One region of the Micromonospora sp. NRRL B-16802 genome, then DNA from elsewhere that is predicted to be linked to it. Evidence: riboswitches for the same ligand, from Rfam matches in the RefSeq annotation. Region 1 holds a riboswitch; each other region holds the start of a gene.
What was found. A riboswitch is a leader RNA that binds a small molecule or an ion and turns the genes downstream of it on or off. The one in region 1 is predicted to bind cyclic di-AMP.

Region 1 (7,347 bases):
GCCTCGACTGAGCTGGCCCCCGGGCCGCGTCGCGAGAGCCACGCGGGGGCCGACACGTCCGCGTTCACCCAGCTCACTGCCGTGATCGTACGCGCCATGCGAACATATGTACGTGTCGCCCGGAGCCAGCATCCTGCACGCCGACCTGGACGCGTTCTACGCGTCGGTCGAGCAGCGTGACGACCCGCGTCTGCGCGGCCGTCCGGTGATCGTCGGCGGCGGCGTGGTGCTGGCTGCCAGCTACGAGGCGAAGGCGCGGGGCGTCCGCAGCGCGATGGGTGGGCAGCAGGCGCGGCGGCTGTGCCCGGACGCGATAGTGGTGCCGCCCCGGATGTCGGCGTACACGCGGGCAAGCCGGGCGGTGTTCGAGATCTTCCGGCAGACCACGCCACTGGTCGAAGGGCTCTCCATCGACGAGGCGTTCCTCGACGTTGGTGGCCTGCGGCGGCTGGCCGGTGCGCCTGTGGACATCGCCGACCGGCTGCGCCGGGAGGTCCGCGAGCAGATCGGCCTGCCGATCACGGTGGGTGTGGCGCGCACGAAGTTCCTGGCGAAGGTGGCCAGTGGGGTGGCGAAGCCGGACGGGTTGCTTGTCGTCGCGCCCGACGCCGAGGTGGCGTTCCTGCACCCGCTGCCAGTGGAGCGACTCTGGGGCGTCGGCCCGGTCACCGCCGCGAAGTTGCGGGAGCGCCGGATCCGTACCGTCGGCGATGTCGCCCGGCTCGGCGAGGCGGCGTTGGTGTCCCTGCTCGGCGCGGGCGCCGGCCGGCACCTGCACGCCCTGGCGCACAACCGTGACCCGCGGGCGGTGCAGGTCGGCCGGCGGCGCGGCTCGATGGGCGCCCAGCACGCGCTGAGCCGCACCCCGCACGCGGCCACGGAGCTGGACGCCATCCTGGCGGGCCTTGTCGACCGGGTCACCCGGCGGATGCGGGCGGCTGGCCGGTCCGGGCGCACGGTGCTGCTGCGGCTGCGCTTCGGCGACTACACCCGGGCAACCCGCTCGCACACAGTGCGCAAGGCGACCGCGGACACCACGCCCCTGCTCGCCGCCGCGCGGGCGCTGCTGCGTACGGCGCTGCCGGAGATCGACAGGCGGGGCGTCACGCTGATCGGGGTGTCGGTGGGCAACCTCGACGACAACCCTGTGCAACCGGAGTTGCCGTTCGACGCCGTCCCCGGGGCGGACCTGGACGCCGCCGTGGACGCGGTCCGGGACCGGTTCGGGTCGACGGCGTTGACCCGCGCGGTGCTGCTGGGCCGGGATTCGGGTGTCGAAATGCCTCTTCTGCCGGACTGATCCGCCTGGTGGCGGCGGATATCACAGCAGCTGGAGGGTTTAGCGACGGCATGATCGGAGACGTTGTGACGATCAGCCTTGAGGGGGGACCACCATGTCCGACGACAGCAGCAACCGCGCGAGCCGGCGTGCCGAGCGTCCGCACGACGTGACCGACCCGCTGCTGTGGCAGCTGGCGCTCGACGTGCTCGACGCCCACGAGCCGACCGAGGACGGCGTCTGCGGCAACCTGCTCTGCGCCGGGGAACCGTACCCATGCGCGGCGCGCGGGAACGCTGAACAGTCGCTGCGGCTCGCCCGAGGCGGGGCCGAGACACCGCCGACGGCCGCCCCGCAGTGGGACGGCCACGACGAGACACCGGACAACTGGTCCACCCAGGAGTCCTTCCACCCGCGGCGGACCCGGTCCGGCGAAGCGGTCTCGGCGTCGCGGGCTTCGGCCGCCTGACGCCTCCGCCACGTCAGCGACACGCCAGCGGGCGCCCGACCGGAATCCGATCGGGCGCCCGCTGTGTCGTACGTCAGAGGCTGAGCCGCTGCCCGGGGAAGATCAGGCCCGGGTCGGCACCGACGACCTGCCGGTTGCGCTCGTAGAGGGCCTGCCAGCCGCCGTCCTGCCGGTGGCTCTGCGCGATCTCCGACAGGGTGTCGCCCGACTTCACCACATAGGTGTCGCCGCTGGCCGCCGGGGCGGTGCGCTTGTTACTGCGGGTCGCCGGCTGCTCACCGCGCGACGACCGCTGGGCGGGCTTGTCGGCCTTCGGAGTGGACTTCGACTTGGCGGTCGACTTCGACTTCGTGGTGGGCTTCGTCGAGGACTTCGTGGCCGAGCCGCCCGACGCCCCGGCCTTCTTGCCGCAGGTCGGCCACGCGCCGATGCCCTGCCCCTTGAGCACCTTCTCGGCGATGGTGATCTGCTCGCTGCGGCTCGCCAGGTCGGCGCGGGCGGCGTACTTCTTGCCGCCGTAGCCGGCCCAGGTGCTCTGCGAGAACTGCAACCCGCCGTAGTAGCCGTTGCCGGTGTTGATCTTCCAGTTGCCACCGGACTCGCACTTGGCGATGGCGTCCCAGTTGACGGCGGCCTGGGCCGGGGCGGCCGGGCCGAAGAGCGCCACGGCACCGGTGACCGCGCCGACGGCCAGGGTGCCGACGGCGATACGGCGGGTGCTGACCCGTCGATGACGGGGGGTATAGACAGACGTCATGAGTGTGCTTCCTCCACGCCGGCGAGGTGAGCTGTCGGGTTCGGGCCGAGGAGCCCGGCCGCGCGATGGCGGCTTCACCCCGAGGTGACGATGCACCGAGGAACGTTTGGGTCCCCCGCTCCTGCCCGGGTGACTGGGTTCCGACGACCGGGGGCAGGATTTGGCGTTACCGGTCGTGGCGTCCGCGATGGCGAACCCGACCGACGTTAGGCACGGCCGGCATCGATCGCCCAACCCCTGTGAAGTTCTTCACCGGGCCGCGCTGAGCGGCGCGCTCAGCGGTTGCGGGCGGCGTCCAGCTCTGCAGCGGCCATGATGGACCGCTTCCGATCAGATCTGCCGATCCCCGGCCGGTGGAGCCCGACAACGCGGGCCACCACCGGCCGGGGCACCTGGCTACAGGGTGCGGGCCAGCCGGTCGGCGAGCGTACGGGTGAAGCGGGCCGGGTCGGCCAGGTCGCCGCCCTCGGCGAGCACCGCCAGGCCGTACAGCAGCTCGGCGGTTTCGGTGAGGGTCTCGGCGGAATCGCCCTGCTCGTGGGCCTTGCGCAGCGCGGCTACCAGAGGATGACCGGGATTGATCTCCAGGATGCGCTTCGTCGACGGGATCTCGTGCCCCATCGCCCGGTACATCTTCTCCAGTGTCGGCGTGAGGTCGTGCGCGTCACCCACCACACAGGCCGGTGAGGTGGTGAGCCGCGACGACAGGCGGACCTCCCGGACGCTGTCGGCAAGGGTCGTGCCGAGCCAGTCCACGAGCGCCGCGAACTCCTGCCGCTGCTGCTCGCGCTCGGACTCGGCCTGCTGCTTTTCCTCGTCGGTGTCCAGGTCGACCTCGCCCTTGGCGATCGAGCGCAGCGGCCGGCCGTCGTACGTGCCGACCCGCTCCACCCACACCTCGTCGACAGGGTCGGTGAGCAGCAGCACCTCGTGGCCCTTGGCCCGGAACGCCTCCAGGTGCGGGGAGTTCTCGATGGTGGCCCGGGAGTCGCCGGTGGCGTACCAGATGTCGCTCTGGCCGTCCTTCATCCGGGAGACGTAGCCGGCCAGGTCGGTGAGCTCGGCCGGGTCGTGGGTGGAGGCCACCGACAGGATCTCCAGCAGGGTGTCGCGGTTGTCGGTGTCGTCGATGAGCCCTTCCTTGACGACAGTGCCGAACTCCTTCCAGAAGGTCTGGTAGCGCTCGGCGTGGTTGGCCTTGAGGTCCTTGACTGCGGCGAGGACCTTCTTCACCAGGCGGCGGCGGACGATCTGGATCTGGCGGTCCTGCTGGAGGATCTCCCGGGAGATGTTCAGCGACAGGTCGTGGGCGTCGACCACTCCCTTGACGAAGCGCAGGTAGGTGGGGACCAGCGCCTCGCAGTCGTCCATGATGAACACGCGCTTGACGTAGAGCTGGACGCCCCGGCGGCCCTGCGGGGAGAACAGGTCCAGTGGGGCGTGGCTGGGCAGGAAGAGCAGCGCCTCGTACTCGAAGGTGCCCTCGCCCTTCATGTGCACGACCTCGAGCGGGTCGGCCCAGTCGTGGCTGACGTGTTTGTAGAACTCGTTGTACTCGGCGGCGTCGACCTCGTCGCGGGGTCGCGCCCAGAGCGCCTTCATCGAGTTGAGGGTCTGCACCTCGCTGGTGGGGTCCGCGCCGTCGGTGCCGGGGCGTTCGACGGTCATCCGGATCGGCCAGGCGATGAAGTCGGAGTATCGCTTGACGATCTCGCGGATGGTCCACTCGGCGGTGTAGTCGTGCAGGTTGTCCTCGGTGTCGGCGGGCTTGAGGTGCAGGGTCACCGCCGTGCCCTGGGGTGCCTCGGCGACGGGCTCGATCGAGTACGTCCCCTCGCCTGTGGACTCCCAGCGGGTGCCGCCGGTCTCGCCGGCCTTGCGGGTCAGCAGGGTTACCCGGTCGGCGACCATGAACGCGGCGTAGAAGCCGACGCCGAACTGGCCGATCAGGTCCTGCGAGGCGCGGGCGTCGGCGGACTCCCGTAGTTGGCGCAGCAGCTCGGCGGTGCCGGACTTGGCGATCGTGCCGATCAGCCCGACCACCTCGTCGCGGGTCATGCCGATGCCGTTGTCCCGGACGGTCAGGGTGCGGGCGTCCCTGTCGACCTCGATGGCGACGTGCAGGTCGTCGGTGTCGGCGGCGAGGTCCTTGTCGACAAGCGTGGCCAGCCGCAGCTTGTCCAGCGCGTCGGACGCGTTCGAGATGAGTTCCCGCAGGAAGACGTCCTTGTTCGAATAGATCGAGTGGACCACCAACTGCAGGAGCTGACGCGCCTCAGCCTGGAACTCCAATGTCTCGGCCTGGTTGCTCACACCGTCTCCCTTCTCGGCTCGTGCGGAGGTTCGCCGAAAGGATACGAGCCGTCACGGGCGAGGCGGTGGCCGCATCCGAGTCGTATTCCCGATCGAGCCGGGCCGTCCCGTGACCTAGCTGACTTTGCTTAACGCAAGCCAGGCCCGATAGCGTGACGCCCATGAAGATTGCTGGAAGCACCGCCCTCGTCACCGGCGCCAACCGCGGCTTCGGCAGGCACCTGGCCGCCGAGTTACTCGCCCGCGGCGCGACCGTCTACGCCGCCGCCCGCAATCCGGACACCGTCGACATGCCCGGCGTGACGCCGGTACGCCTCGACATCACCGACCCCGCCTCGGTGGCCGCCGCCGCCGAGCTGGCCGGAAATGTGAACATCCTGATCAACAACGCCGGCATCGACTCCCGCACCGACCTGCTCGACGGCGACCTGGACCTCGTTCGGCTCGAACTGGAGACCCACTACCTCGGCACCCTGTCGATGGTCCGGGCATTCGCTCCCGTCATCGCCGGCAACGGCGGCGGGACGATCCTCAACGTGCTCTCCGTGCTGTCCTGGCTGAACTTCCCCGCGGCCGGGGCGTACGGCGCCGCGAAGTCGGCCGAGTGGGCGATGACCAACGCGCTGCGCGTCCAGCTCGCCGAGCGGGGCATCCGGGTCGCCAGCCTGCACGTCGGGTACATGGACACCGACATGGCCGCCACCGTCACCCAGCCGAAGTCCGACCCGGCGGTCATCGCCCGGATCGGCGTGGACGGCATCGAGTCCGACGCCTACGAGATCGTCGCCGACGACATCAGTCGGCAGGTCCAGGCCGGGCTCGCCGGCGGGGTGGGCGCGCTCTACCCGCAGCTCCCCTGACCTCTCGACGCGGCGGGCCGCCGCCGGGTGTTCCCGGCGGCGGCCCACTTCAACCGGTACGCGGTCAGCTCGCCTGCAACGTCACGTCGTCGATCACGAAGCTGGTCTGCAGGGACGAGTCCTCGGTGCCGGTGAACGTCAGCGTCACCGTCTGCCCGGCGTACGCGGCCACGTTGAGCGTGCGCTGGACGTAGCTGCTGGAGGCGTTCAGGTTCGAGTACGTCGCCAGCGTGGTCGAGCCCATCCGCACTGTCAGCTTGTCGTACGCCGTGGACGTGGTCGTCTCGGCGGTGTCGATGCGCGTCCAGAACGACAGCGTGTAGCTGGCGCAGCCGGCCGGCACCGTCACCGACTGGGACAGGGTCTCGGTGCGGGTGCTGCCGTACCCGTTGAGCCACGCCTTGTACGAGCCGGTCCGGGCCGGCTTGCTGCTGGAGTTGGTGATCACGCCGGAGGACGCCGTCCACACCGTGGCGCCGCTCTCGAAGCCGCCGTTGCCGATCACCTGGGCGGCCGCGCAGCCGCCGGTGCCGGTCACCGTGAGGGTGAGGGTGGCGCTGCGGGTGACCGAGCCGGTGCCGGTGACCGTCACCGTGAAGGTGCCTGTCGCGGCGCTTGACGACGCGGTCAGGGTCATCGTCGACGAGCCACCGGAGGTCACCGACGACGGGCTGAACGAGACGCTCACCCCGCTTGGCGCGCCGGAGGCGGACAGGCTCACCGACTGCGCCGACCCGGAGGTCGTCGCGGTGCTCACCGTGGCGGTGGTGCTGGCGCCCCGGGCCACGCTACGGGTCGTGGGGCTGACCGCCACTGAGAAGTCGTTGCTCGGGGTTCCTCCACCGACGGCCAGATCCCACAGCGCGTACGCCACTCCGTCGGCCGCCCGGTTCAGCACCGTGGCGCTGACGTTCGCCGTGGTGTCACAGGACCGGTGGTAGCAGGGGTCGTAGGCGGCGTTCGCGGTGCCGCCCCACTTGGCCGCCTGGGCGCTTGTCTTGCGGGCGCTGGCGCCCGCCGCGTAGCCCGAGGTGGGGATTCCGGCCTGCTGGAAGTAGTAGTCGTCGGAGCGGCCCTGGCCCTCGACGTTCTCCTCCGGCTGCAACCCGAGCGAGTCCCAGTACGCCTTCAGCGGGGCGGCCGTCGTGGACGTGACCCGGTTGATGAAGTAGCCGCCGTTTGTCGAGCCGACCATGTCGAAGTTGTAGTAGCCCTTGATGTAGCCCCGCTGGGTGCTGCTGAGCGAGTTGACGTAGAACCGGGAGCCGTTGAGCCCCTGCTCCTCGTCGGTCCACCAGGCGAACCGGACCTTCTTGGTCATCGTCGGGTTCTGCGCGGCCAGGACCAGGGCGTTCTCCAGCAGCGTGGACGAGCCGGTGGCGTTGTCGTTGATGCCCGGGCCGGCCGACACGCCGTCCAGGTGGGCGCCGAACATGACCACCTGGTCGGTCGGGCCGCCGGGCCACTCCGCGATCAGGTTGTTCGAGGGGTACGTGCAGCTGGAGCAGTACTGCTCGGTAACTGTGTAGCCCGCCGCCTGGAGCTTGCCCTTGACGTAGTTCAGCGAGGCCGTGTAGCCGGCCGAGCCGGCCCGCCGGTTGCCGCCGTTGCTGGTGGCGATGGAGTTGAACTGGGTCAGGTGCGCCTGGACGTTGCTGACGGAGATGTC
Region 2 (7,347 bases), on a different contig from region 1:
GCTCTACAGCGTCAGCCTCTTCTCGCGGCTGCCCGGCTGGGCATCGACGCTGGTCCAGTACAACCCGCTGCTCGTCTACATCGAGCTGGCCCGCTACGCGCTGCTGGACGAGCCGCCGCTGCTCAACGAGTCGCTGACCCAGCTCTGGCTGGTCGGCGCCGGCTGGGCACTCGTGGCCGGCATCGGTGGCTTCATCTACTTCTGGCGCGGCGAACAGGAGTACGGCCGTGGTTGATTCCCTGCACGCCGCCAACGAGGCGACCGTCGCCCTGCCCGTGCTGACGCCGGAACGGATCCCCACAGTTGTGGTGGACGACGCGCACATCATCTACCGGGTGCACCAGGGTGCCGGTGGTGGCACCACGCCGGTGGCCGCGCTGCGCCGGTTGGTGAAGCGCACGAACGCGCCGAACATCCGCGAGGTGCACGCCGTCAAGGGCGTCTCGTTCACCGCGTACCGGGGCGAGGCGATCGGGCTGATCGGCAGCAACGGCTCCGGCAAGTCCACGATCCTGCGGGCCATCGCCGGCCTGCTGCCGGTCAACAGAGGTGCCATCCACACCCAGGGGCAACCGTCGCTGCTGGGCGTGAACGCCGCCCTGCTCAACGACCTGTCGGGTGAGCGCAACGTCGTGCTGGGCTGCCTGGCCATGGGCATGCATCCCGACGAGGTCGCCAAGCAGGCCCAGGGGATCATCGACTTCTCCGGGATCAACGAGCGGGGTGACTTCGCCAGCCTGCCGATGCGCACGTACTCCTCCGGCATGGCGGCCCGGCTGCGGTTCTCCATCGCCGCCGCCAAGAAGCACGACGTGCTGCTCATCGACGAGGCGCTCGCCACCGGCGACAAGGGCTTCCGCAAGCGCAGCGAGCAGCGGGTACGGGAGCTGCGCGAAGGTGCCGGCACCGTGTTCCTCGTCAGCCACCAGCTCTCCTCGGTGCGCGACACCTGTGAACGGACCCTCTGGCTGGAATCGGGCGTCCTGCGGATGGACGGCCCCACCGACGAGGTCATCCGGGCATACGAGGCGTACGCGAACAAGAAGTAGCACCGACGCGGCACCAGGGGGACCGCGCCGCCCGCGTTGGGGCGGCGCGGTCCGCGCGTTAAGGTTCATTCCGTCGCCGCTCGGGCGGAACCTTCCGTTAACGCATTCGACGAGAGTGAGGATCCGGCAATGACGCAGGACCAGACCACTGGCCCGGACGCCGCAACGGAGACCCCCGTACCCTGGCGGCCGTCGCGGACAGTGGCCGTGGTGCTGGCCGGCGGCACCGGGACCCGGCTGGGCCTCGGCATTCCCAAGCAGCTGCTGAAGATCGCCGGCAAACCGATCATCGAGCACACCCTCGCGGTCTTCGAGGCCGCGCCGGAGATCGACGAGATCATCGTGCTGATGGCGACCGGACACGTCGAGGACGCCCGGCAGATCGTCGAGAAGGCCGGCCTGCGCAAGGTCACCAAGGTGATCGAGGGCGGCGACACCCGCAACGCCACCACCCGGATCGCGCTGGACGCGGTCGGCCCGGCCGACTGCAACATCCTCTTCCACGACGCCGTCCGCCCACTGCTCAGCGGCCGGATCGTCCGCGAGTGCGTCAACGCGCTGTGGACCTACGACGCCGTGGACGTGGCCATCCCGTCCGCGGACACGATCATCCAGGTGGACGAGAACGACTGCATCACCGACATCCCGGTGCGCTCCCGGCTGCGCCGCGGCCAGACCCCGCAGGCGTTCCGCTCCCCCACCATCCGTGAGGCGTACCGGATCGCCGAGGATGACCCCAACTTCGCCGCCACCGACGACTGTGGCGTGGTGCTGCGCTACCTGCCGGGCACCCCGATCAAGGTGATCGACGGCTCGGACGAGAACATCAAGGTCACCCACCCGGTCGACGTGCACCTGGCGGACAAGCTCTTCCAGCTCGCCGCGGCGCAGGCGCCCCGGCTGACCAACCACCGCAGCTACACCGAGGAGCTGACCGGGCGCACCATCGTGGTGTTCGGCGGCAGCTACGGCATCGGCCACGAGCTGACCGAGCTGGCCCGAGGCTACGGCGCCCAGGTCTTCCCGTTCAGCCGCTCCACCACCGGCACCCACGTGGAGCGCGCCGAGGACGTCGAGGCCGCCCTCAAGACCGCCTTCGAGGCCACCGGCCGGATCGACCACGTGGTGGTCACCGCCGGGATCCTGGAGCGGGGCGCGCTGGCCGAGATGGACGAGGAGACGATGGACCGGCTGTTGCAGGTCAACTTCGTCGGCCCGGTGACCATCGCCCGCCAGGCCCTGCCGTACCTCCAGCAGACCAAGGGTCAGCTGCTGCTCTACACGTCCAGCTCGTACACCAGGGGTCGGGCCCGCTACGCGCTCTACTCGGCCACCAAGGCCGCCCTGGTCAACCTGACCCAGGCGCTCGCCGACGAGTGGGCCGACGTCGGCGTCCGCGTCAACTGCATCAACCCGGAGCGGACCGCCACCCCGATGCGGACGCGGGCCTTCGGCGAGGAGCCGGAGCACACCCTGCTCGCCGCGGAGGCCGTCGCCCAGTCCTCGCTCGACGTGCTGGTCTCCGACCTCACCGGCCAGGTCATCGACGTACGCCGGGCGCCCGGCGACGGGCCGGCGCCGGCTGCCGTACCGGCCCAGTCCGGCGCGGGGCGGGTCGAGGTGTCGGCTGGCACGACCTCCGCAAGCTGACGCGGGTAGCGGAAGCGGGACGGCGGCGAACGGAGCGACATGCGCGGTGACCTGGTCCGAAAGTTGGCCGCCCGGTGCCTGAGCGTCGGCCTGGCCGTGCTGGCGTTCGTCGTGGTGGCGCTGACCGGCGCCACCGGTTGGGGGCTGGCGCTGGCTGTCGCCGCGCTGGCGGCGGCCGCCGCCGAACAGCGAGTCCGGCCCGGCGCCGACCTCGTGGCGGAGACCACGCTGATCGCCGCCGCCGTGCTGGTCGGCTACGCCCGACGGCTTGACGACGGGTTCGACCTGGCGCTCGCCGCCACCGCCCTGGTCCTGCTGGGGCTGGTGCTGCTGGTGGGGCCGCTGCGGACCGCCGGCAACCTGGAGATCCGGGCAGCCAACCTGCCGGTACGGACGTGGACCCCGCTGATCGCCGGTCAGCTCGGCACCGCCCTGCTCGGGCTGCTCGCCGTCGTGGCGGTGGCCGCCGCGCTCGCTCTGCCCGCCGTCGTCGCGCTGGCCGCCAGCCTCCTGGTTGGCGCCGGCGCCGGGGCTGTCGCGCTGGACCTGGCCCGGCGGCGGTTCCGGCCTGCCAGCGGTGGCAACCCGGTGGCTCGCGCACTGCGCCGGCACCAGCCGGAGTTCCTGCTGCACTTCTCCGCGCCGCCCGGCTCGGAATATCAGGTCACCATGTGGCTGCCGTACCTGGAGCGGATCGGCCGCCCCTTCCTGGTCATGGTGCGCGAGCCGGAGTTCCTCGCGCCGATCGCCGCGGCCACAAGCGCGCCAGTGGTCTACTGCCCCACCCTGCGGACCATGGACGAGGCGCTGGTGCCGAGCCTGCGCACCGCCTTCTACGTCAACCACGGCGCGAAGAACAGCCACTGCATCCGGTTCACCCAGCTCACCCACGTGCAGCTGCACCACGGCGACAGCGACAAGGCGCCCAGCGCCAACCCGGTCTCGGGAATCTTCGACCGGATCTTCGTGGCCGGTCCGGCGGCGATCGACAGGTACGCCCGCGCCGGCATACAGATCCCCGCGGAGAAGTTCGTCGTGGTGGGCCGCCCGCAGGTCGAGTCGATCCAGGTACGCCCGGAGCCGGCCGTCGGGCTGGCCCAGCCCACTGTGCTCTACACGCCGACCTGGACGGGGCACCACGCCGACGCCGACTACTGCTCGCTGCCGGTAGCCGAGGCGCTGCTGCGGCGGCTGCTGGCACGCGGCGCGACGGTGATCCTGCGGGCCCACCCGTACACGACGCAGAACCCGGCATCCGCCCGTCAACTGGGCCGGCTCACCGAGCTGCTGGTCGCCGACCGGAACCGCACCGGGCGACCGCACGTGGTCGGGGCTGCGGCCCGGGAGCTGAGCCTGACCGAGTGCGTCAACCGCTCCGACGCGCTGATCTCCGACGTGTCCGGGGTGATCTCGGACTACCTCTACTCCGGCAAGCCGTACGCCGTCACCGACATGGGCGACGAGGGCGAACGGTTCACCGAGAACTTCCCGCTTGCCGCGTCGGGCTACGTGCTGCGCCGGGACATGTCGAACGCCGACGAGGTGCTGACCGCCCTGCTCGACACCGACCCGCTGGCCGAGGCGCGCTGGGCGACCCGCAGGCGTTACCTGGGTGACTTCCCCGCCGAGTCGTACGCCGAGGCGTTCCTGACCGCCGCCCGCCGGGAGTTGGCGTCGACGGACCACTCGACCGAGCGGTCGACGCAGCTCACTCCGCTGGCCTGAACCAGAGGCGTGCCGAGCGTCAGCGGTAGGCGTCCAGCAGCGCCAGCACGGCCGCCGGGTCCTCCACGTGCGCGTTGTGCCCGAGCCCGGGCAGCGTGGCGACCGGCACCCCGTACTCCTTGAGCTGCGCGTCGGTGACCATCGTGTCGTGCTCGCCGCGCGCCAGCACCACCGGCACGTCGGTCGCGGCCAGGAGCGCGGCGAGATCGGGCTCCCCGACGGCGAACGCGCCAGTGTCCATCGCGAGGCGCCACCGGCCGTCGATCTGGCGCAGGCCGGCGTCCACCATCGGGTGGTCCGGCGGGACCAGGCCGGCAAGCCCCGCGACCCGCAGGTAGCGACGGGCCGCCTCGGACCGGCTGGCGAACCAACTGACCGGGCGGGCCGCTACGTCGGCGGCGCGGGTCAGCTCGTCCGGCGTCCAGACGGCCTTGATGCCGAGCCCCACCACGGCGTCCACTGGCGTTCCGGCGGCGCGGGCGGCCAGCGCCAGGCCGACGACCCCACCCAGCGAGTGCCCGAGGACCACGATGCGGTCGCCGGGCGCCAGGGCCTGGGCGATGCGGTTGGCGAAACCTTCGAAGGAGTACGTCGGCAGCGGCGCCGACCAGCCGTGGCCGGCGAGGTCGGGTGCCAGCCACCTGCCGGGCCAGTGCTGCTCCAGCAGTGGCGCCCAGGGCAGCCAGACGTCACCGGTAGCCCCCATGCCGTGCAGCAGAAGCAGGACCGGCCTACGGTCGGCGTGACCACCCGATTCATCCAGCACGGCCGCAGTCTCCCACGGTTCACAGCCCGCGACGAGAGCCGTCGCCGCCCTGGCCCGGCGTCGACGAAGACGCCGCGAGCGCCGGCCCCTCGTGGGAGACGGCGCCCGCGGCGTCTGGTGGGGCCTCACGCCAGGGTCAGGCGGAGTAACCCCGAGTTGCGATCCAGTTGGCGAGGTTGATCGTGGTCATCCAGTACTCGCCGTAGGCCGCGTTCGCCGAGTCGGCGATCCGCACGGTACGGCCGTCGTCCTTGTAGCCGACCACCGCGACGTAGTGCCCGCCGCCGAAGGAGTGCCAGCCGCCGTTGGTGTCGACGGCGTCCCCGGCCACGTTGGCCACCACGCCACGGCCGTCGGTGATCGCGGTGACGACGTCAGCCTGGAGGCGGTCCATCTGGGCCGGGCTGGGCGAGCCGGCGAACATCCGGGTCCGGTACGGGGAGCCCTTCACCTCGGCGTTGAGCACCCGTGTGGTGTCCAGGGCCGAGTTGGTGCCCATCTCGGTGGTGCCCAGCTCGGCGCCCAACTGGTCCTGGGTGCGGTTGATGCCGGTGGCGCTGAGTGCGTTGCGGACGGCCGCCGGGCCGCAGTTGTAGTAGGTGTTCTGCGCCTGGTAGCGGAAGTCGAGCACCTTTGTCGCGGGCGGCTTCGGCGCTGCCTTCTTGGCGGTCAGGTCCGGGTCGCTGCTGGCCTTGGCGGCCGGCGATGCGGCGCTTGCGGAGGGGGCGGCGCTGCTCGGGCTGGCGCTGGTCGGGGCGGCGCTGGCCGAGGGGTCCGCGTCCCGGGCGTCGCCGCGGGAGGCGGCGGTGTCGCTGCGCATCTCGGCGACTGTCGACGCGGTGTGCTGGCCGACGGGGGCTTCGTCGGCACCGGCCACCAGGGCGCCGGTGGTGGTCGCGATGGCGAGGGCCGCGGCGGAGGCGACGGCGATCTGGTACGGGCGTTCGGTGGCGAGGCGACGCAGCTGACGCTGCAGGGTGTGCTTCACGGGTCCTCCACGGTTCAGGGGGAGAGCGGCACACCGGGGGCAGCCGGTATCCGGGCACGCGCCAGCGCGCGGACCGTGGTCCGCGGATGGTGGAACCGCTCAGGGAAACGCCCGGCGCGGCCGGGCGGGAAATGCGGTGACCCTGGGGGTCAGCTCACCGCCACGAGGAGGGCAAGCGTGGGTACCGCGACGCCGTGAAGGCGGAGGAATAGCCGAGGGGTGTGCGGGTGCTGCATGGGGATGGAACTCCTTCCGACACCGCCTACCGGGTTAGCTGACGGATTCGGGCGGGAAGATCGCCCTACCGCGGGCCGTGGCTCGCGGATTCACCCCGGACGTACTTGTGGGTCCCCGGTTCGTTGATCACGATTGAGCGGGTCGGTGCGGCGTCGCCATTCGCGATCGATTACCGCACCGGACGGGACGAACCCTACTGGCCGCCCAGAGCCCTGCCAAGCCTCGCTCACCTGCGTAAACCTTGAACGGGGCGACAATTTCCGGGCGTCTTGCCGCTGACGTGACTCGATGGGACGAGCGGTTACGGAGGCACCGTAGGTCGACAAGCGGACACGTCGTCGACAATGCCGCCGGATCTGCGGGAACAATCCGGCCGAACGCGCCAGCCGCCCGATTTCCCGCGCGTGTGACCGGGCTCACCGAATAATCGGCGCGTTTCACCCCACCCGCGCCGGGCGCCACCGCGCCGCCGCCGCCGGCAGAGCCGCGACACGGACGGTGCGGCGGGCCGCCACCCGGGTCGGCCGCAACCGGGCCGCCGCCGCGTACGCCTCCTCGGCCAGGGCGCGCGCCGCAGACGCCGCCAGCTCGGCGTCGCGCCAGGCCGCCCGTTCCCGTCCGGCGGCAGCCTCGTAGTCGGCCCGCCGCGTCTCCCGGGCCGCCCGGCTGATCAGCACCTCCTGCTCCACCGGGTGCCGTCGTGGATCCCAGCCGTGCCGGTGGCCGAACACGTCGCCGAGCTGCCGCATGGTCAGGTCCCCCCGCCAGTACGCGGCCATCGCCGCCCGGTGCAGGTAGCGCTCCCGGATGGCGTACTCGGCGGGGGTGCGCGGGGTTCGCGGGGTGGGCAGCGCCCCGGCGCCGGCGAACCGGCGGGCCACGGCGTCCGCCTCGTCGTACCGCGCCCAGGTCTGCTCCACCTGCTCCTGAGC
Region 3 (7,347 bases), on a different contig from region 1:
TCGGTGACCTCGCCTCCCGCTACTACATGTCGGGCCCGTCGCAGGAGATCGGCGCGCTGCTGATCAGCGCCAAGCCGGACACGCTCACCGAGCAGCTCACCATCCTCGACCGGCTCGCCGCGCGGGAGCGCAAGGAGGTCGAGGGCGTGCTGGCCGTCCGGGCCAAGTACGACGGCGAGAAAGAGAAGCTCGACGCGCTGATCGCCACCCAGACCAAGCAGCAGAACGACCTGGCGGCCAAGAAGAAGCAGATCGACGCCGAGATCAAGAAGCTCGAGGCGTCGCTGCCGAAGACCACTGTCAAGACCGCGGGCTGCCCGACCATCAACGGTGTGGTCAGCGAGAAGGCCCGTATCGCGATCAAGACGGCCTGCGGCAAGATCGGCAAGCCGTACGTCTGGGGTGCCACCGGCCCGAACTCGTTCGACTGCTCGGGTCTGACCCAGTACGCGTACAAGGCGGCCGGGGTCAGCCTCACCCACCACACCGGCAACCAGTGGAACGAGGGCAAGGCCATCTCGCGGGCCGACGCACGCCCCGGTGACCTGGTCTTCTTCTTCAGCGACCTGCACCATGTCGGCCTTTATCTGGGCAACGACCAGATGGTGCACGCCCCACGCGCCGGTAAACCGGTGCAGGTGGCCAGCATCAACCACATGCCTGTGGCCGGGTTCCGCAGACCCTGATCCACAGCACGTACGACGACGGCCCCCGGTCACCGACCGGGGGCCGTCGCCATCTTCGTCAGTGGGTCAGCGGGGTGCGCCCACCGGGGACGGCAGCACCTGCACGTCGGCCAGGTTTACGTACATGATGCGGTGGCCGAACTGGATCTGCACGTACCTGTTGTCGCCGCGGATCACCGTCCAGTCGCCGGGTGACGAGCCGTCGAAGGTGCTGGCCCGGTAGTACTCGCCGGGCAGCACCGCGCCGACGGCGTACCGCTGGCCGGCGGCCAATGTGTACTGCAACGGCGAGATCGCCTGGTAGGGCACCCCGGCGGGGTAGGCGGCCTGCTCCGGGTACGCCCGCCCGTACACCGGAATGGTGGCGCGGCCGGGCTTGGGGGTGACCACCATCCCCACGGTCCAGGTGGCGGTGGGTGCGGAGGCCGGGTTGTGGAACCAGGCCCGTTGCCCGAGGTACCAGATGGCCGTCCAGTCGCCCTGCCGACCGGCCAGCGCGTACGTCTGGCCGGCGGAGGCCCGGGCGCCGTGGTCGGACACCTCCATCGTGTTCGGGGTGCCGTCGGGGCGCAGCGCGATGTCGTTGACAAGCGGCGCGTCGGCCGACGGCGCGGAGCGCAGCACCACCGACGACGAACCGCGCGACGGGCACGGAACGCCTGGCGTGACGCAGCCGACGAACGCCGGCCTGTTGGTGGCGTAGTCCGGGTCGATCCGGACCAGGCCGGTGGCCGGGGTGCCGGTGTCGAGTCGCGGCGCGTGCAGCAGGTCGAAGTAGTGCGTCCAGTCCCAGTACGGGCCCGGGTCCCAGTGCATCCCGCGCACTGTCGCCGCGGTGGTGCCGGGCACGTTGTCGTGGCCGATGATGTGCTGACGGTCCAGCGGGATGCCAAGTCGCAGCGCGAGGTGCCGGACGAGCTTCGCGGACGTCCGGTACATCGCCTCGGTGTACCAGGTGCCCTGCGCCGCGAAGCCCTCGTGTTCGAGCCCGATCGACTTGGCGTTGACGTACCAGTTGCCGGCGTGCCAGGCGACGTCCTTGGTCTTGACGTGCTGGGCGATGTGCCCGTCCACCGAGCGCAGCGAGTAGTGCCAGCTCACGTAGGTCGGATCTTGGACGAGCTTCAGGGTGGTGGCCCAGCTCGCCTCGGTGTCGTGGATGACGATGTACTCGATCTTCTGCCGCTTGGGCCGGTCGGAGAGGTCGTGGTTGCCGTAGTCCCCGTCGCCGAACGCCTCGTACGGCGCCGGGATCCACTCACAGGAGATGGTGCGGGGGCACTCCAGCCCGTCCGGGCGGGCGAGCTTGCGCAGGCCCAGCCGGTCCAGCCAGGTTCGATCCGGCCGTACCGTGCGGGCCGGCAGGGTGACCCGCTGGCCGTCGTCGGTCACCCGGGACTCGCCGGCGCCGATGGTGGTGAAGACCTCGTCGGCGAAGGCCGCCGCGGCGTCGGCGCTGTCCGCGCCTGCGTAACGGGCAACCGCGCCGTACCAGGCAGCCGGGTCGGTGCCGGTGCCGATCGGTGCGCCAAGCTCCCGCTGGTACGACGCCAGCAGCGCCGCCCCGCCCCGGATGTTCGCGTTCGGGTCGGTGCGCAGCGACTCCGGGGCCACGCCGGTCAGCGCGGCGGCGGCGTCGACCGTTTGCAGGGCGGCGCTGGGCGGCGCGGGCTCCGAGGCTTCGCGGGGTGCCAGCGCGGTACGCGAGTCGTCGCCGCGCGGGTCCTCGGTGCCGGTGTCGTGGTGCCCGCGCCCGGGCAGGGCGGTCACGTGCCGGGCGTCGGTCAGGTGCATCGGGCCGTAGCCGCCGCTGGTGCTGGGCGTGCCGGCGTTGCTGTCCCAGCGGGACTCCAGATAGGAGACCCCGAGCAGCACGTCGGTCGGTACGCCGTACTCGCTCGCTGCGGCAGCGTACTGCTGCTGGCGGTCGGCCGTTGGTGCGGCGGCGACCGGACCGGCGGGCAGTGGCACCACGGTCACGGCGACCACGGCGGTGACCAGCAATGTGCGCCGACGGGACGGCAGGGTTGGACGGTGCATCGAACCCCCTAGATTGCGTGGGTAACTGTGAGGTCACCCTCCCGCCGGCCGGGAGCTCCCGTCAATACCTTTCCATATTCGGATACAGGCAGAAAAAAACCTTCGCGCACGGTCCGTGACCCCGCAGAATCGCCACGGAGTGTCACTGCCGCACGGGTTGCGGATCGGTAACGGTCATCTCTACTCTGGTCAATCGTCGGCCCGGTAGCAGGTCTGCCCATCCCGGGCGGTAACGGACCGGCACCGCCGAGTCGCTCGACGAGTGAGCCGGGGACCCAGGTTCCCTCGGGGTGAATCCGCAGATCGTGCGGTAGGGCGTCGACTTCCCGCCCGAACCCGTCAGCTAACCCGGTAGGCGGTCAGGAAGAAGGAGTACGGAACCCCGGTGGCACTCCATGCCCCGCGGCCGTCGTCCGAGCGGTCGGCCTCAGCCGACCCCCTGTCGATCGTGCCGCGTCAACGCTGGTCCCGCTTCACCACAGCTCTCGCCGCCATGGTCGGCGTCGCCGTCGTCCTGACCGGCAGCGCCACGGCCGCGCACGCGGACCCGTCCGTCGCCGAGATCGAACGCCAGATCGACGCCGACTGGAACAAGCTCGAACCGATCATCGAACGGCACAACTCCACCCGCACCGAGCTGGCCGCCAAGCGTAAGCAGGCAAGCGCGCTGGCCGCCAGGATCGCCCCGCTGGAGCGCCAGGTCGACGCCGCCATGGACAAGGTCAGCGCCCTGGCCGTCCGCGCGTACATGGGTGAGAACGTCTCCACTGTCAACGCGATGCTCGGCAGCCGCTCGCCAAGCGAGATGGTCGGCCAGCTCGAAATGCTCGACCGGTTCGCCCACAACCAGCAGCAGGACGTGAAGCAGGTGGCCGACCTGCGCGACGAGTTGGCCCGGCAGAAGGCGCCGCTGGACGAGTTGGTCGCCGAGCTGACCCTGACCGAGGCGCAGTTGGCGGCGAAGAAGAAGCAGATCAACGCCGAGATCGACAAGCTACAGAAGCTGCGCCTCAAGGTGTACGGCAACGGCGGCGGGGGTCCGCTGCGTCCGGCGCCCTGCCCGGCCAGCTACCCCGGAGGCGGGGCGGGCACGGCGGTCAAGTTCGCCTGCGCCCAGATCGGCAAGCCCTACGTGTGGGGCGCCGAGGGCCCGAACTCGTACGACTGCTCGGGGCTGATGCTTGCCGCGTGGGCCAAGGCCGGCGTGTCACTGCCGCACAACGCCGCGCAGCAGAGCCGGGTGACAAAGGACGTCAGCCGCGCCGACCTCCGCCCCGGTGACCTGGTCTTCTACTACAGCGACATCCACCACGTGGGCATGTACGTCGGTGACGGCTGGGTGGTGCACGCCTCCCAGGCCGGTCAACCCGTCAAGATGAAGAAGGTCGACGACGGCCCGATCCACAGTTACGGCCGTCCCGGCTGAGGTGTAAGGAGGGGCCCCTTCCTAACGCCTCGTGTAGAGAAGGGGCCCCTTACTAACACCGGACGGGCGTGCGGCTCAACGGGTCGGCCAGGCGCGCCAGTTCTGCCAGGAGCGGCTCGGCGTCGGCCCCCGCTGGCCCTGGTAGCGCGAGCCGTAGACCACCGAGCCGTACGGGTGCTCGGCCGGCGAGGAGAGCCGGAAGATGCACAGCTGCCCGATCTTCATGCCCGGCCAGAGGGTGATCGGCAGGTTCGCCACGTTTGACAGCTCCAGCGTCACGTGACCGGAGAAACCCGGGTCGATGAAGCCGGCGGTGGAGTGGGTGAGCAGTCCGAGACGGCCCAGGCTGGACTTGCCCTCCAGACGGCCGGCGAGCTGCTCGCCGAGGGAGATCACCTCAAGCGTCGAGGCAAGTACGAACTCGCCCGGGTGCAGCACGAACGGCTCGCCGTCGGGCACCTCGACCACCGAGGTCAGGTCGTCCTGCTGCATGGCCGGATCGATGTGCGTGTAGAGGTGGTTGTTGAAGACCCGGAACAGCCTGTCGAGTCTTACGTCGATGCTGGACGGTTGAACCAGAGTGGGCTCGAAAGGCTCCAGGCCCAGCGTGCCGGCCTTGATCTCGGTGACCAGGTCGCGGTCGGAGAGCAGCATCGGACCACCATAGCGAGGCAGCCGGTGACCAGCGTGTCGAGGTCGCCTCTCGTACATTTGTTCGATAGAATGCCCTCATGGCTTCCTGGTCCGATTTTGCCGCCGACGAGCCCCGCCTCGCCGACGGGATCCGCGTTCTCCTGCAGCAGTACGGGCCGGGCTTCGGCTATCTGGCCACGGTCCGCGCCGACGGCGGTCCCCGCGTCCATCCGGTGTCCCCGGTCATCACCGACGAGGGCCTGTTCTGCTTCATCATCGACTCGCCGAAGCGCCGCGATCTCGAACGCGACGGCCGTTACGCCCTGCACTCGTTCCCACCGGAGGAGAGCGACGACGAGGCGTACGTGGCGGGGCACGCCTCGCCGGTTACCGACCCGGCCCGGGTGGCCCGGCTGGCGCAGACCGCCCGAGCCGAGCCGCAGGTCGACTGGCGGCTCTTCGAGTTCACCGTCGACGTGGCGATGCTGACCCGCCGTGAGCACCAGATCACCGGCATTCCTGGTCTCCCGCCGAGCCGTCCGGCCGTTCGGGTCTGGCTCGACCCGCGAGCCCCGGCGGCCGCGCCGCTCGGCGTACCCCAGGCTCGCCCGACCCGCCTCAGCCGCGACGTCAAGTGCACGACGGCCGCCGCCTGACCACGGCCCAGAAACGCTGGTGCCGGCTCCGTCGTGGCGGAGCCGGCACCAGGTGTACGCGGGACAGCTACGCCGCGCGGTACGCGTTCCAGGCGGTCAGCATGCGGCTGGCCTGGCCCGGGGTGAACTGGTACATGCACGAGTCGTAGGTGTAGTCCATGAAGTTGGTGATCGGGTCCAGCCCGGTCGCCGAGCAGGTGTTCCGCCCGGTCGGGCACTGGTAGGCCGGCGAAGCCTCGGCCGGGGTGTCGCTGACGCTGTCACCCGAGCCGCCGCAGCCGCCCTGGAAGGTGTGGTAGAGGTTCAGCCAGTGCCCCACCTCGTGGGTGCCGGTGTCGCCCTGGTTGTAGTTGGTCGAGGTGCCGCCCGGCAGCGACTCGCTCAGCACGACCACGCCGTCCATGCTGCTCAGGTTGCGCTGCGGGAAGGTCGCCCAGCCCAGCAGGTTGTTGCTCAACTCGCCGAGGTAGATGTTGAGCGTGTTCTTGCCGCCGGTCCGCAGCGAGGACTTCATCGACCGCTCCGCCGACGAGCCCTGCACGATCGGGTACCACGACGGGTTCGTCACCCGGTTGATCCTGTCGAGCCGGAAGGCGAACGCGGTGACCGCGCCGCCCGTCGCACCGGCGTACGCCTGGTTGAGGACATTGATCTGCGAGGTGATCATCGAGTCCGGGATGTTGCCGCCCGCGCGGGTGGTGTTCTCCTGGATCACGTGCACCACCACCGGGATGGTGACGGTGGCCAGCGCCGTAGCGCCAGCACCTGTCCGATAGTTGGCGCGCTCCCGCAGCGCCGCAGCCATGTCGGCTTCCCGCTCGCGGACCTGGTTGACGGTCAACTCGTTCGGGTCGTGCTTGGCTGCGCCACCGGGCTTCATCCGGGCGTCGGCGTGGCTGTCGGCCTGCTCCACGCAGGCGCCGTCGGGCGCCGCCGAGAAGGCCGAAGCGGCCGGAACGACACCCACCGCAGCGGTGCTGAGCAGCAGCGCGAGGGTTGTCGATGCGACACCGGCGGCACGCCGGGTCAGCAGGTTGGGACGGGGTCCCATGGGCCCACCTCTTTCTGGCGGCGCGGCAGGGGGTGTGTCACGCCAGGGCTGAGAACGTGTGGCTGACGTTACAACCCATCGATGCATTTGAGAACGGCTATATGTTGCCGTGAGGAAACTTCTTGCAGGGCGGGGTCGCCGGCCGGCGCTCGGGGGTGCCTGGGTGCACCGGCTGGGCGACTCGGGTACAGTGGTGCCGCTCGCGGGTGTAGTTCAATGGCAGAACATCAGCTTCCCAAGCTGACAGTGCGGGTTCGATTCCCGTCACCCGCTCCACACACAGAAGCCCTGGTCAGGACAGACGTCCCACCAGGGTTTCCGTGGTTCTAGGTCTTGCTGAAACAGGGATGGGCCATTGGCTCGCCTCGGCGGCCGGTCCGTAGCCCTCGGCAACACACTTGACCTTGCGCTTGTTCGCCTTGCGCCGGGCAGCCTTGACCGCCTTGTCGATCGCGTCGGCGATGCCCTTGTCGGCCTCCCGGCGGTGGCGTAACGGAGGCGGGCCCTTGGGCCGTGTCTGGAAGTCGCGCTCAGCGTCCCCTGCTTGTAAAGCTTGCTTGACAGCGGCAAGCCTGACAAGCATCCTTGACACATGCGCAACACGGTACGGGCGCTGCGGACGCGTCGTGGCCTGTCGCAGGGCGAGCTTGCGACGGCGATGGGAGTATCGCGGCAAACGATCAACTCCATCGAGACAGGGAAGTACCTGCCTTCCCTTCCGCTCGCGATCGGGTTGGCGCGCTTCTTCGAGACGTCTGTGGAGGAGGTCTTTCATGTCGAGCAGTGACAGGACGATCCGTAAGACGGGGTCATGGAGCAGGTGGGGAATCCCGGGCTTCGCGGTCCTGTGTGGTC
Region 4 (7,347 bases), on a different contig from region 1:
AGGCGTGTGCGGCACCGCCGTCGTGGCGGCTCTCGGCGACCGGGGCGGCCGGGTCAGCGACCCGGCCGATCCCGTACGCCGCGCCGAAGACCGCCGCGAGACCGAGGGCGAAGCCGCCCAGTCTGGTGACCGTGTTCATCGCACGCCTTTCGATCACGCCTCGACGAGGTCGTAACCGGCCTCGTCGACGGCGGCCCGGATGTCCTCCACAGCCACCGGCTGCTCACTGCTGACGGTGACCTGGCCGCTGGCGAGGTCGACCTGGACGTCGTGCACGCCCGCGATGGCACCCACCTCGGAGCTGACCGCGCTGACGCAGTGCCCGCAGGTCATGCCCTTCACCTGGTACGTCGTGCTGACCATCGAACGAACTCCCTCCGTCACCTCCGACCATATACCCCCGGGGGGTAAGGCGAAGGCGGACCCGTGCGTTTGTGATGTACCGATACCCGGTGGGGGTATCAGCGAGAGCGACAGTACCATACCCCCCAGGGGTAAGCTATCCTGGTCGCCATGACCACACCGACCCCGATCCGCGGGTACACCGCCAGCAAGGACCAGCTGCTCACCCGGCTCCGCCGTGTCGAGGGGCAGGTCCGGGGCATCGAGAAGATGGTCGACGAGGACCGGTACTGCATCGACGTGCTCACGCAGATCTCCGCGATCCAGGCCGCACTCGACAAGGTGGCGCTGGGCCTGCTCGACGGGCACGCCCGGCACTGCATGCACGAGGGTGCCGCCGAGGGCCGGGCCGACGAGATGGCCACCGAGATGATGGCGGCGGTCGGACGACTCATGAAGCGCGGCTGACGGTCCTCAGCCCGCTGCCGGCCCTCAGCCCGCTGCCGCGCCGGTTCGCTCCCAGCCCGCCGTTGGCCCTCAGTCCGCTGCCGGCCCGAGCCTGACCCGGCGCAGCAACTGTGCGTTGAGCGCCACCACGATGGTGGACGCCGACATCAGCAGCGCGGCAACCGCCGGGCTCAACGCCACACCGGCCCCCGCCAGCACTCCCGCTGCCAGCGGCAACGCCACCACGTTGTAGCCGGCCGCCCAGGCGAGGTTCTGCCGCATCTTCCGGTACGACGCCCGGGACAGGCGGACCACGGCACCCACCCCACGCGGGTCCGAGGACGCCAGCACCACCCCGGCGGACTCGATCGCGACGTCAGTGCCCGCACCGATGGCGATGCCCACGTCCGCACGCGCCAACGCAGGCGCATCGTTCACCCCGTCGCCGACCATCGCCACTGTCAACCCCCGCCGCTGGAGTTCGGCCACCCGGCTGTCCTTCTCCGCAGGCAGCACCTCGGCGAAAACCTCGTCGACTCCGGGCCGGAAGCCGAGTTCCGCCGCGACCGCCTCCGCCACCGGGCGGGCGTCACCGGTGATCATGGCGATCGTCCGGACACCCTCGGCGCGCAGCTCGTCGATGGCCCGACGGGCCTCCGGACGTACCTCGTCGGTAAGCGCGAACGCGCCGAGCACGGTCTCCGGCAGCCGTACCAGATGCAGCACCGCCGCACCTCGCGTCGACCACCGCCCGGTCGCCTCCTCCACGTCCGCCGGAAGCGACAGTCCCCGTTCCCGCAACAGCGCCGGCCCGCCCACCGCGTACTCCGCGCCGTCGATGGTGGCCTGCACCCCACGGCCCGGCAGCGACCGGAATCCGGCAGCCGGAGCCGGGCCGGCGCGACCGGCCGCCGACACGATCGCGCGGGCCAAGGGATGTTCACTGTCGGACTCGACGCCCGCCGCGATGCGCAGCACTTCGTCCCGGTCGGTGCCCGGTGCCACCACCACGTCGGTGACCACGTGCTCGCCCCGGGTCAGGGTGCCGGTCTTGTCGAAGAGCACCGCGCCCACTGTGCGCATACGCTCCAACGCCAACCGGTCCTTGACGAGGATCCCGGACCGCGCGGCAAGCGCGGTCGACAGCGCGACGACCAGGGGGATGGCCAGCCCGAGCGCGTGCGGGCAGGCGATCACCAGGACGGTGACCGCGCGGATCACCGCCTCGTCGGGCCGGCCGAGCGCCGTCCAGACCAGCACTGTCAGCACGGCCGTGCCGGTGGCCACGTAGAACAGCGCGGCGGCGAACCGGTCGGCAAGCAGTTGCGCGCGGCCACCGGAGGCCTGCGCCTGCGCGACCATCCGCTGGATGCCGGCGAGCGCGGTCTGCTCGCCGAGCGCCTCGACGCGTACCCGGATCGCCGAGTCGGTGGCCACGGTGCCGGCCACCACCCGGTCGCCCGCCGACCGCGCGACCGGCCGCGACTCGCCGGTGATCATCGATTCGTCGAGTTCCGCGCTGCCGTCGACGATTCGACCGTCCGCCGGCACCCGACCCCCCGGGCGGACCAGCACCACGTCGTCCACCCGCAGGTCGGTCACCGGCACCGCCTCGACCTGCCCGTCCGTGGCCACCCGCTCGGCCTCGTCCGGCAGCAGCGCGGCCAGTGCCGCGAGTGCGCCCCGGGCCTGCCCGATGGCCTTCATCTCCTGCCAGTGCCCGAGCAGCATGATGGTGACCAGCGCTGCCAACTCCCACCAGAAGTCCAGGTCGAAGGCACCCAGGCTGGTAGCCAGCGACGCGGTGTAGGCCACTGTGATCGCCATCGCGATCAGCAGCATCATGCCCGGCGCCCGGTCCCGCACCTCCCGGACCGCGCCCACCAGGAACGGCCAACCACCCCACCAGAACACCACCGAGCCGAGCACCGGGCCCAGCCAGGACCGGCCGGGGAAGTCCCAGCTCAGAACCAACTGATCCGATACGAGCTGACTGGTCACCACCACCGGGATGGTGAGCACCAGGCAGACCCAGAAGCGGCGACGGAACATCGCCGGATCGTGCCCGGCGTGCTTGTCATGCCCGGCGTGCTTGTCATGCCCGGCGTGCTTGTCATGCCCGGTGTGTGCGGCGGGGATGCCGTGCCGCTTGTGGTCGGGGTCGGGTGGTGACAGAGGCGGCATGCCTCAAACATGCCCGGCCGAGGGCTGCCGCGCGAGCGGTTCGCTTATCCGACACCCCGTCACGAACTGCCGCCCCGATACGGGCTGGATAGCATCTCCCAGGATGAGCCTCCATACGCCGCCGCGCAGTCAGGCTGCGACGCCACCACGTCGTGGCGTCGCTTCCCGTCGACTGGGCCGGACGTTGACCGTCCGTGATCGGACGATCGCCGGGCGACGATCCGGCGCGCTTCCCGCGGCGTTTCCCCCGTCGACGGTGAACCGACCGCTCCGCTGACACGTACTTCGCACCGGATCGTTGGGAGTCTCGCATTGGGTTCCGACCACAGCCATTCCGCGCCACCCGCCCCGCCGCGGGTGCGACGGATCCTCGTCGCGACGGTGGTGCCGCTCTTCGTGGCAACCGTCCTCGCGGCGGTGGTGCTCTGGCCACGGGACGGGTCGCCGCAGACCGATGGCGGGGCGGACGTGCCGCGGTACCACGGCACCGTGACCCGGGTGGTTACCGAACCCTGCCCGCCAGCGCCGGCACCCGAGGGCGGCCCGTCGGCCGGACCCTGCGGCACGGTGGACGTCCGCGTCGAGGACGGGCCGAACGCCGGCCAGCAGGTCCAGACCCCGATTCCCGCCGGGCCGGGCGCGCCCCGGGTCGAGGTCGGCGACGACGTCATAATGGTCGAGCTGACCGACCCGACCGATCCCGCCGCCAGCAGTTGGAACATCGCCGAGCACCAGCGGGGAACGCCGCTGCTGTGGCTGGCGGTGGTCTTCGCCGCCGCGATCGTCGCGTTCGGCCGGTGGCGGGGCCTCGCCGCGCTGGCGGGGCTCGCGGCCAGCTTCGCCATCCTGCTCACCTTCGTGCTGCCGGGCATCGCCGCCGGTGGGTCACCGCTGCTGGTGGCGGTGGTCGGCGCCGCGCTCATCATGTTCGTGGTGCTCTATCTGACCCACGGGGTCACCGCACAGACCTCGGTCGCGGTCCTCGGCACCCTGGGCAGCCTGATCCTCACCGGAGTGCTCGCCACAATCGCCACGGCCGCCACCAACCTGACCGGCTTCGGCAGCGAGGACGCCACCACGCTGTCGATGTTCCAGGCCGACGTGGACCTGCACGGCCTGCTGCTCGCCGGAATCATCATCGGCTCACTCGGCGTACTCGACGACGTGACTGTCACCCAGGCCGCCACCGTCACCGAGCTGGCGAACGCCAACCCGGGGCTGAGCCGGTTGCAGCTCTACCGGGCGGCCACGCGGGTCGGCCGCGCCCACATCGCCTCCACGGTCAACACCATCGTCCTGGCGTACGCGGGCGCCTCGCTGCCGCTGCTGCTCCTGCTCACCGCCGACACACGACCCATCACACAGATCCTGACAAGCGAGTTCCTGGCGCAGGAGATCGTCCGCAGCGCGGTCGCCACGCTCGGCCTGATCGCCGCCGTACCGCTTACCACCGGGCTGGCCGCCCTGGTGACCGCCGCCGGGTCGACCCCGACCGGCGACGCGCCCCGGCCGCGACCGGAGCGAGCCGACGTACTGGCCGCCCTCAGCCGTCCACGCGCGGGCCGGCCCGACCCCGAGCACACCCCATCCCCATCCACCGCCACCGACCAGTGGCCAGAGCCGGACAGGAGCACGAAGACGGCATGGTGACACTCCTCAGCGTGACCAGATCGGGCCCTCGCCCCGACGACAGCAGCACTGGTCACTCAACGCCATGGCGATATGACGCTTTTGATGGGCATCCAGGCGTAGCTCACCCGGCCGACTCTCGGGTAACCTCGCTGCCGGTTACCGATGAAGGCGCGAAGCGGCGCCTGCGGTGCCACCGCCCAATCGCCAACCGGCGAGCCGGGGACCCAGGTACCTGGGGTGAATCCGCGCCAGCGGTAGGGGCCACTTCCGCCCCGAACCCGTCAGCTAACCCGGTCGGCGGTCGACGGAAGGGAACATTGTGACGGCACCCCTACGCCGCTGGTTGACACCTGTGGTGGCCGTGATCGCCGCACTGACCGTGCTCGCCGGGCCCGTACCGGCCCATGCCGCCCCGACGACCCCCACCCCGTCCGGGCACGAGGAGGACGGCGAGCCGAAGCTGCTCAACGACGTCATCGAGCAGGCCAACCGCGACTACTCCGCGGCAAAGTCCAAGCTGGACAAATCCAAGAAGCGACAGCTGGAGTTGGCGATCGAGGTCGAGCGGGCCAGGGCCGACCTGGACGCGTTGGAACCGCAGGTCGCGCAGATCGCCGCCCAGTCGTACCGCACCGGCCGCGTCGGCGCGATGGCGATGCTGCTGGACAGCACCGCCCCCGACACCTTCGTCAAGCGGGCCGCGGCGCTCGACGAGCTCAACATGGTCAACGAGAAGAAGCTCGCCGAGGTCAACGCGGTCAAGTCCCGCGCCGAGCAGGCCAAGCTGGCCCTCGACACGGAGGTCCGCGAGCAGCAGAAGCAGACAGCCCTGATGGCCAAGCGCAAGAGCGAGGCGGACAAGGCGCTCTCCCTCGTCGGCGGCAAGGGCTTCACAGGCGGTCTCGTGGACGCCACCTCGCCGGTCGCGAGGATCGGCCCGGGTCGCACCGCCGACGGCGACTGGAAGCCGCAGTCGTGCAGCGAGGACGACCCGACCACCTCCGGCTGCGTCACACCACGCACCCTGCACGCCTACAAGGAGGTCAGGCGGGCCGGCTTCACCCGGTTCGTCGGCTGCTACCGCCCCGGCGGGCCGTGGGAGCACCCGAAGGGCCGCGCCTGCGACTGGTCGCTTCAGAAGAGCGGCTTCTCCCCGTGGCACAACGAGGACACCCGCAAGTACGGCAACAACGTCGCCGCGTTCCTCATCCGCAACGCCGACCGACTCGGCATCTACTACGTGATCTGGAACCGGCAGATCTGGTTCCCGGCGACCGGGTGGAGCTCGTACAGCGGACCGTCGAACCACACCGACCACGTCCACATGTCACTGCTCTGACGGCACGTACCGCAGACGAGGGCCGCCCCGCAGCACGCGGGGCGGCCCTCGTCGCACGTGGCGGGTCGGCGGTCCGGGTCCTGTCAGGCAGCGGCGGTCGCGGCCGGGCCGTCCGGGACGCTGGGCACGTCGAGGGTCGCGGCACCGACCGGCACGGCGGTCACCGGACGCACCCCACCGATGGCCAGGCGGTACGACATTCCCACCACCGCGCAACGGCCCTGCTCCACCGCCTCGGCCAGTACCGGCGACTGTCCGAGCAGCGTCTCGACAGTCTGCGCGATGTGGATGTCGACGATGCCGTCGATGTCGTCCACACCCTCGGTCGTGGCGCGCCGCAGGCTGGGCAGCACCGCGTCGACCACCGCGCGCAGGTGCCCCACGGGTGCGGTGCCGGTGGCGGCCGCCTCGCGGGCCGCCTGGACGGCACCGCAGGAGTCGTGACCGAGCACCACCACCAGCGGGGTGCCGAGCACTGTCACCGCGTACTCCACGCTGCCCAGCACCTCCGGGCCCACGATGTGCCCGGCCGTACGGACCACGAAGAGGTCACCCAGGCCCCGATCGAAGATGATCTCGGCAGCCAGCCGGGAGTCGGAACAGCCGACGATCACCGCGAACGGGTGCTGCCCGTCGGCCACAGCGGCCCGGTGTTCGGCGCCCTGGTTGGGGTGGCGTGGAGCACCGCTGACGAAGCGCCGGTTACCGTCGGCCAGCTCGGCGTACGCCCGTGACGGCTCGGTGAGCGCCGGTGCCTGATCGGTGGCCCGCTGCGGACCCGGCTGCCCACCGGGCATTGCGGAAAGGCTCATCCCCGCACCTCGTCTCCATGCATTTGACCTGCTCAACCCGCACGTCGACCGGCCCGGCGGCGGGCGCTGGCTCGGGCTCCACGTTCACACGCACCAGAAGATGCGTCAAGATATGCGTGATATAGATTTCATACGTTGGCCCGGTTCGACCCGCCTGCGACAGGCGCGAGGCGGGCAACCGGAGAGGCGGTCCCACGATGGCGAGCACGGCGACAGCCGACGGCAGCACAGGCAGCAGCCGGAACTGGACATTCCTCACCAACCACGGGCATGTGCTGCTGTCCATCGCCCGCGATCCCACCGCTCGGCTGCGGGACGTGGCGGCCGAGGTCGGCGTCACCGAACGCGCCGCCCAGGCCATCGTCGCCGACCTGGAGGCGGGCGGTTACCTGCACCGCACGCGGGTCGGGCGCCGCAACGAGTACACCCTCAACCCGGCCGGCCGGTTCCGGCACCCCGCCGAGGCGTACCGCCAGGTCGGTGACCTGCTCGCGCTCTTCGCCGAAGCGCCAACCGAGGACGCCGCACACCAGCCGTGACCGATCCCCGCCGGGACGCTGCCCGATGCGGCACGGCGGTAATCTCTGCGGG

Region 2: another riboswitch for cyclic di-AMP. It lies ahead of ADK66_RS05085 (C39 family peptidase); the one in region 1 lies ahead of ADK66_RS16540 (transglycosylase family protein).
Region 3: another riboswitch for cyclic di-AMP. It lies ahead of ADK66_RS01520 (NlpC/P60 family protein); the one in region 1 lies ahead of ADK66_RS16540 (transglycosylase family protein).
Region 4: another riboswitch for cyclic di-AMP. It lies ahead of ADK66_RS23675 (hypothetical protein); the one in region 1 lies ahead of ADK66_RS16540 (transglycosylase family protein).

What each region holds. Positions count from the first base shown of each region.
Region 1 covers NZ_LGEB01000062.1:39,583-46,929, forward strand. Annotated here, with positions in the region: gene ADK66_RS16525 (VOC family protein) at 1-11, shown strand, start outside; gene dinB (DNA polymerase IV) at 113-1,300, shown strand; gene ADK66_RS16535 (hypothetical protein) at 1,395-1,748, shown strand; gene ADK66_RS16540 (transglycosylase family protein) at 1,822-2,505, opposite strand; cyclic di-AMP (ydaO/yuaA leader) riboswitch at 2,508-2,681, opposite strand; gene htpG (molecular chaperone HtpG) at 2,902-4,818, opposite strand; gene ADK66_RS16550 (SDR family oxidoreductase) at 4,980-5,678, shown strand; gene ADK66_RS16555 (M28 family peptidase) at 5,743-7,347, opposite strand, start outside.
Region 2 covers NZ_LGEB01000024.1:56,372-63,718, forward strand. Annotated here, with positions in the region: gene ADK66_RS05060 (ABC transporter permease) at 1-235, shown strand, start outside; gene ADK66_RS05065 (ABC transporter ATP-binding protein) at 240-1,049, shown strand; gene ADK66_RS05070 (bifunctional cytidylyltransferase/SDR family oxidoreductase) at 1,179-2,699, shown strand; gene ADK66_RS05075 (CDP-glycerol glycerophosphotransferase family protein) at 2,739-4,424, shown strand; gene ADK66_RS05080 (alpha/beta fold hydrolase) at 4,444-5,190, opposite strand; gene ADK66_RS05085 (C39 family peptidase) at 5,327-6,178, opposite strand; cyclic di-AMP (ydaO/yuaA leader) riboswitch at 6,423-6,564, opposite strand; gene ADK66_RS05090 (hypothetical protein) at 6,853-7,347, opposite strand, start outside.
Region 3 covers NZ_LGEB01000001.1:321,430-328,776, forward strand. Annotated here, with positions in the region: gene ADK66_RS01510 (NlpC/P60 family protein) at 1-686, shown strand, start outside; gene ADK66_RS01515 (N-acetylmuramoyl-L-alanine amidase) at 753-2,726, opposite strand; cyclic di-AMP (ydaO/yuaA leader) riboswitch at 2,961-3,098, shown strand; gene ADK66_RS01520 (NlpC/P60 family protein) at 3,112-4,152, shown strand; gene dcd (dCTP deaminase) at 4,228-4,806, opposite strand; gene ADK66_RS01530 (pyridoxamine 5'-phosphate oxidase family protein) at 4,884-5,441, shown strand; gene ADK66_RS01535 (zinc metalloprotease) at 5,509-6,492, opposite strand; tRNA gene ADK66_RS01540 (tRNA-Gly) at 6,695-6,768, shown strand; gene ADK66_RS32105 (hypothetical protein) at 6,785-7,075, opposite strand; gene ADK66_RS01545 (helix-turn-helix transcriptional regulator) at 7,085-7,279, shown strand; gene ADK66_RS01550 (hypothetical protein) at 7,266-7,347, shown strand, end outside.
Region 4 covers NZ_LGEB01000086.1:118,062-125,408, reverse strand. Annotated here, with positions in the region: gene ADK66_RS23700 (hypothetical protein) at 1-139, opposite strand, end outside; gene ADK66_RS23695 (heavy-metal-associated domain-containing protein) at 154-363, opposite strand; gene ADK66_RS23690 (metal-sensitive transcriptional regulator) at 514-810, shown strand; gene ADK66_RS23685 (heavy metal translocating P-type ATPase) at 880-2,973, opposite strand; gene ADK66_RS23680 (YibE/F family protein) at 3,286-4,623, shown strand; cyclic di-AMP (ydaO/yuaA leader) riboswitch at 4,790-4,920, shown strand; gene ADK66_RS23675 (hypothetical protein) at 4,925-5,944, shown strand; gene ADK66_RS23670 (carbonic anhydrase) at 6,028-6,756, opposite strand; gene ADK66_RS23665 (MarR family winged helix-turn-helix transcriptional regulator) at 6,954-7,295, shown strand.